Regions from separate parts of the Nitrobacter sp. genome, predicted to be linked through region 1. Evidence: predicted binding sites of a transcription regulator. Region 1 holds the regulator's gene; the other holds the start of a gene.
The links. Region 1 encodes PhoB, which activates phosphate uptake and scavenging genes when phosphate is short. Its sites were predicted from a motif close to TGTCATNNANCTGTCAT; they were not measured.

Region 1 (3,413 bases):
AAGGACAAGCTCAACGCCAGCGGGCTCAGCCTCTCCGGCGGCCAGCAGCAGCGGTTGTGCATCGCGCGGACAGTTGCGGTGCGGCCGGAGGTGATCCTGTTCGACGAGCCGTGCTCGGCGCTCGATCCGATCTCCACCGCCAAGGTCGAGGAACTGATCGACGAACTCAAGGATCAATACACCATCGCGATCGTCACCCATAACATGCAGCAGGCGGCGCGCGTCTCCGATTCCACCGCCTTCATGTATCTCGGCGAAATGGTCGAGTTCGGACCGACCAACAAGCTCTTCACGTCGCCTGCCGACCGCCGCACCCAGGATTACATCACAGGCCGCTTCGGCTGACGCTACGCGCGCATGCGCGGGGAGAATTGAAATGGCTTTCGAACACACCGCCAGGGCTTTCGACGACGATCTGCAGGAGTTGACGCGGCTCGTTTCCGAGATGGGTGGTCTTGCCGAGCGGCAGATTGTAGAGTCCGTGGATGCATTGATCCGTCGCGACACCGCGCTCGGCGCGCGCGTCGTCGACACCGACGCCGAGATCGATCGATTGCAGCGCATGATCGAGGAGCGTGCGGTACGCACCATCGCGCGGCGGCAACCGATGGCGGTGGACCTGCGCGCGATCGTCGGCGCCATGCGGGTCGCCATCGATCTGGAGCGGATCGGCGATCTCGCCAAGAACATCGGCAAGCGCGTGGTCGCGCTCGACAGCGATTTCCATCCCCTGAAGCTGATCCGCGGTCTGGAGCACATGACCGACCTCGTGCAGTCCCAGGTCAAATCGGTGCTCGACGCCTATGCGGCGCACGACCTGCCGTCGGCGATGGCGGTCTGGAAGGGGGACGAGGAGGTGGACGCCATCTGCACCTCTTTGTTCCGCGAACTCCTGACCTACATGATGGAAGACCCGCGCAATATCGGGTTATGCATCCACCTGATGTTCTGCGCCAAGAACATCGAGCGGATCGGGGATCACGCCACCAATATCGCGGAGACCGTTTTTTATATGATCGAGGGCCAGCAGATGCTCGACAAGCGTCCCAAGGGCGATATGACGGGATTTGCGTCGGTTTCGGGAAATTGAAACGGCAGCAGGCGGACACCAATGACTGCACGCATTCTGGTTGTCGAGGACGAGGAGGCGCTGACCACGCTTTTGCGATACAACCTCGAGGCCGAGGGTTACGAGGTCGAAGCGGTGGCGCGTGGCGACGAAGCCGATACGTGGCTGAAGGAGCGCATCCCCGACCTTGTGGTGCTAGACTGGATGCTGCCGGGTCTGTCCGGCATCGAACTGTGCCGCCGCCTGCGGGCGCGTCCCGAGACCAGGCAGCTTCCGATCATCATGCTGACTGCCCGCGGCGAGGAGAGCGAGCGGGTGCGGGGGCTTGCGACCGGCGCCGACGACTACGTCGTCAAGCCGTTCTCGGTGCCCGAGCTTCTGGCGCGGGTGAAGGGGCTGTTACGGCGCGCGAGCCCGGAGCGGCTCGCGACGATCCTGAGCTTTGGCGACATCGAACTCGACCGCGACAAGCACCGCGTCTGGCGTTCCGGCCGGCAGGTCGATCTCGGTCCGACCGAGTATCGGCTGCTGGAATTCTTCCTCGAGCATCCCGGCCGGGTGTTCAGCCGCGAGCAACTGCTCGACAGCGTCTGGGGCCGCGACATCTACATCGACGAGCGCACCGTGGACGTTCACATCGGCCGGCTGCGCAAGCTACTCAATCCCGATGGCGGGCCTGATCCGATCCGCACTGTGCGCGGCGCTGGCTACGCGCTGGACGAGCAGTTTGCGAAGGCGGCTGAGTAAATCGCCGTCTCCCACTGCGAACGCATAGGCCGGGAACATCTCTGTTTTGATAGGAGGCGATCAGCGCTGTCGTGATAACGGCGGCAGTGCTCATGGGTCCCTGCGTTCAGGCAGGGAAGACATCATGCAAGCCGTTTACCGCGCCTTCGGCGAGTGCCGGCGCCGGTCTGCGGCCGGCTGATAGGCGATGCGCGAGTGGTGCGCGCAGTAGGGCAGGCCGGAGAGCGCCTTGCCGCCGCAGAAGAAGAAATCCGGTGTCGAGGGATCGCCGACCGGCCAGTGGCAGGTGGCTTCGCTGAGTTCGAGCAGCGACAGCCGCTGGCTCATCGGCACCACATTGTCGTAGGCGATCGGATCCGGCTCGAGCTCGACCTCGAAGGCATGCGCGAGCGCGGTGTTGCCGCGGGAAACGGGACGTGACACCCGCATCATGTGCTGGGCCGGACGGGCCTTGCGCGGCCGTGGAACCGCTGATGAAGGGCTTTTGGCGCGGCCCGACAGACCGAGCCGGTGTACCTTGCCGATTACCGCATTGCGCGTCACGTTGCCGAGTTCGGCGGCGATCTGACTTGCGGAGAGACCCGCCTCCCAAAGCTTTTTCAGTTGCTCGACGCGGTCGTCGGTCCAGGTTATCACCGTCATCGCACGTTTCCCTTGTGTCACGCGTGCCTGCGCTAAGGCCGCACCTGAAAGCGTTCCCCTGAAAACCCGTGTGGGCAGAATCCCTTAGCCCTCGCCGGGCGGAAAAATCGCCAGGACGCTTACGCCGAGAACAGGGACCTTCGAGGATCAAAAACGCCGCACGAGATGTCGTATCCGACGGCTCTAACGCTACAATATGGCGTGACTCACGCGCAAGAGTCCGGCCCGGCAGCGTCCACATGTTCTACCAAAAAATCGAAAAATCGGTGCTTTATGCGACTTTCACGCATCACCGCCGCGCAAGGGAAATATTGACAGTGATCGCTGCACACCTAGAATAACCTCACGTGCCGCCCGGAAAGGCGGCACGTTTCGTTTCCGGAGCCGACAGTTGATCGATCGCCACAGCGCGGTCGGATCGATCCGCTCCCACCATCAACCGGCAAACCATTATGATCACAGCCGCGGCGTCCCATCTGTTGCCCGTTTTCGCAAGAGCCGATCTCTCGTTCGAGAGCGGCGAGGGCGCGTGGCTGGTCGGTTCTGACGGCGAACGCTATCTCGACTTCACCAGCGGCGTTGCCGTGAACGCGCTCGGCCATTGCCATCCGCATCTGGTCGCCGCGCTTCAGGCGCAGGCGGCAAAGCTCTGGCACGTCTCGAACCTGTTCAAGTCGCCGGACGGCGAGCGGCTGGCGGCGCGGTTGTGCGGGCAGAGCTTCGCCGACTTCGTCTTCTTCGCCAATTCCGGCGCCGAGGCGGTGGAGTGCGCGATCAAGGTGGTGCGTCGCTATCATGCCTCCAGGGGCCATGCGGAACGCTATCGCATGGTCACTTTCGAGGGCGCCTTCCACGGCCGCACGCTGGCGACGCTGGCCGCTACCGGCTCGGCGAAATATCTCGAAGGGTACGGTCCGCCGGTGGACGGCTTCGATCAAGTGCCGCTCGACAATAT
Region 2 (3,413 bases), on a different contig from region 1:
AACCGCCAGCTCTGTTCGGTATCCTTCAGGTTCGCAACCATGATCTGCTCGAGAACCTGCTGATGCACGGTCGCATTCTGCAGCGGACACAAAATCTCGACGCGCCGGTCGAGGTTGCGCGGCATCATGTCGGCGGACGAGATATACACAGCCGCTTTCGGACCCGGCATGTTGTGCCCCATGCCGAAACAGTAAATCCGGCCGTGTTCCAGAAACCGCCCGATCACGGACTTAACACGAATGTTCTCCGACAATCCGGGAACTCCGGGCCGCAAGCAGCAAATGCCGCGTACGATCAGCTCCACAGAAACGCCGGCTTGCGATGCTTCATACAGCGCATCGATGATATCGGGGTCGACCAGCGCATTCATCTTCATCCAGATCGCAGCCGGCTTGCCTTGGCGGGCGAAAGCGGTCTCTCCACGAATGTGATCGAGAATGCGGTTGCGCAAGGTCAGCGGCGACACCGCCATCTTCTCGATGTCGCTCGGCTCGGCGTAGCCTGTGATGTAATTGAAGACGCGGGCGGCATCGCGGCCGATGGCCGGATCCGACGTGAAGTACGACAAATCAGTATAGATGCGCGCCGTCACCGGGTGATAATTGCCAGTCCCGGTGTGAACGTAGGTCGTGAGACCTCCGCCCTCCCGACGCACCACCATCGACAACTTGGCATGCGTCTTCAGTTCGATGAAACCGTAAACCACCTGCACACCGGCGCGTTCCAGATCGCGCGCCCAGCGGATGTTGGCTTCTTCATCGAACCGCGCCTTGAGTTCGACGAGCGCCGTAACCGACTTGCCCGCCTCCGCCGCCTCCGCCAAGGCCCGTACAATCGGCGAGTTGTTTGAGGTGCGATAGAGCGTCTGCTTGATCGCGACGACATCAGGATCGCGCGCGGCCTGCTGCAAGAACTGCACGACAACGTCGAACGATTCATAAGGATGATGAACGATCAGATCCTTCTGCCGGATCGCGGCGAACACGTCGCCACCGTGATCGCGCACGCGTTCCGGGTGGCGCGGGACGTAGGGCACGAATTCGAGATCGGGCCGGTCGAGCCGCGTCAGTTGCGACAGCTCGTTCATGGCCAGGACGCCGTCCACCAGCAACACTTCGTCGTCGGTGGCCGATAGCGCCCGCTGCACGAATGCGCGCAGCTCGGCCGGCATCGCGGCTTCGATCTCAAGCCGGATGACCGAGCCGCGGCGGCGGCGCTTCAATGCGGTCTCGAACAGGCGAACCAGATCTTCCGCTTCTTCCTCGATTTCCAGTTCGGAGTCCCGGATGATGCGGAACGCCCCCTGCCCCTTGACCGTGTAGCCCGGGAACAGCCGGTTGATGAACAGGCTGGTGGCGCCTTCAAGCGTGATCAGCCTGACGGGGTCGTCCTTGGCTGCCGGCGGCAGCCGCAAAAATCTGTCGATCTTGCCGGGCATGCGGATCAGCGCATTCATCGGCTTGCCGTCGGAGGAGCGCGCGAGTTGTAGCGCGATGGTGAAGCCGAGGCTCGGAATGAACGGAAACGGGTGCGCCGGATCGATGGCGAGCGGCGTCAGCAAGGGGAAGATATTGTGGAGAAAGTGATCTGCGATCCATGACCGCTCGGCCTTGGTCACGTCCTTGCCGTCGATCAGGACAATGCCAACTTCGGTCAGCACGTTGCGCAGATCCCGCCAGATCGCCTGCTGGTCGTTTGCGAGGTTGGAGACGGTCTCGTTGATGAGCGCGAGTTGTTCCGACGGGGTCAACCCGTCCGGACTGCGCTCCGTGATTCCTTCCCGCACCTGCGCCTTGATGCCGGCGACCCGGACCATAAAGAACTCGTCAAGGTTATTGGCGGAAATCGACAGGAAGCGGACGCGCTCGAGCGCGGGATGGCCCGGATTGACCGACTCCTCGAGCACCCGGCGATTGAAATGCAGCCAGGACAGCTCCCGATTAATGAACCGCTCCGGGCTGGTCCGGATCGCGGAGCCCTGCTCCGGTTCTGCTTTTTTACCTTCAACTACAATAGCTTGAACGGAATCCATGGAGGTATTGGTCCATATCGCATCGAGTCGGGCCGCAGGCCGCGCAAACAGCGCCGAACCATGGGCCAGCTCAATGACGTTTCAATGACATTGACGTTCCGGAACGCTGGCGCGTCAAGATCGTCCAACCGGGACCACATGACCGAGGATCCGGTTTTCAGTTTCGATCGCGCAGCAATTCGGCGGCGAGCGCGCGCGTCACCGGCCGGCCGAGTCGCAAGGATTCCGCATCGAGCTGGTCGACAGCGTGGCGGACCGCGGCGAACGACCGCTCGGTCCGCGTGGCGATGAAGTTGACGACGGTCTCGTCGATATTCATCTGGCGGTCCGCACAGAACTTGACGATCAGCGCCCGAAGCAAGTGATCGTCGGGCGGCTGCAGCGTAACCACAGGCACGGCGCGCAGCCGAGACCGCAGGTCCCGCAATCCGATGTCGAGCGAGGCGGGAGGCTCCCGCGCCGTCAGCAGGACGAAGGCGCCGTCCTCGCGGGCAAGATTCATCAAGTGAAACAGGGCCGGCTCGTCGAAGGCAGGCGGGTTGATATCCTCGACCACGAGCGCACCCGTCGCCAGCGCCCCCGGCACCGCCGCAGCGGTCAGGCCATGCGCGGACATCGAGCGTGCGCCCGCCTGCTCCGCCCAGATCGCGGCAAGATGGCTCTTGCCGCAGCCTTCGGGGCCGGCAAGCAGCATGATCCGGTTCGGCCATTCCGGCCAGCTCTCGATCAGCGACAGTGCCGCCGCGTTCGCTGATCCTTCAAGAAAATCGTCCCGCGAAAGGCTTTCCGCATGCGGTAGCGCGAATGCGAGCTGACGGGGTCCGGGGCGGCCTGCCACGCATCTCCTCCATGCCAAATCCAACGCACCATTGAGCGATCCTCATTTCTGCTCGATGGTGCTCATGTGGCGTCCCCACTCCACGAGATAGAGGGAGACCGAAACCAGGGTCAAGATCGCGATGGCGGCCATCAGAACGCCCTCGTAGGGCGAGGAATCGAACCCGAAACCCAGCGCGGCCAACACCAGCGCGGCGAACGCAACCTGTACTCCCGTGTTGAGCTTCGAGACCATCAGCGGCTTCATGGGTATCGGCTTGTTGAACAGCCACGACACGATCACGGCCCCGACAATCATGATATCGCGCGAAACGACGAGGATCACGAGCCAGCGGGGAACGGCGCCCAGGATGCCCAGTGTCACGAAGATCGAGACCAGCAGCGCCTTGTCGGCCAGGGGATCCAGGAGCGCACCCAGTTCGCTCGCCATGTTGAAACGCTTGGCGAGAAACCCGTCCACCGCATCGCTGACACCGGCGACCACAAAGATCGCGAAAGCGATTTCCATCTGATTGGAGGCGATAGCCCAGATAATGATCGGCA

Region 2: a site for PhoB is predicted at 2,107-2,123, ahead of ACS3WB_RS04705 (RNA degradosome polyphosphate kinase). Genes of this name have one in related genera too.

Annotation. Positions count from the first base shown of each region.
Region 1 is NZ_JBPPLY010000018.1:20,509-23,921, forward strand. It holds gene pstB (phosphate ABC transporter ATP-binding protein PstB) at 1-345, shown strand, start outside; gene phoU (phosphate signaling complex protein PhoU) at 377-1,090, shown strand; gene phoB (phosphate regulon transcriptional regulator PhoB) at 1,112-1,816, shown strand; gene ACS3WB_RS14175 (GcrA family cell cycle regulator) at 1,952-2,458, opposite strand; gene ACS3WB_RS14180 (aspartate aminotransferase family protein) at 2,911-3,413, shown strand, end outside.
Region 2 is NZ_JBPPLY010000003.1:39,598-43,010, reverse strand. It holds gene ACS3WB_RS04705 (RNA degradosome polyphosphate kinase) at 1-2,033, opposite strand, end outside; gene ACS3WB_RS04700 (HdaA/DnaA family protein) at 2,191-2,871, opposite strand; gene ACS3WB_RS04695 (CDP-alcohol phosphatidyltransferase family protein) at 2,914-3,413, opposite strand, start outside.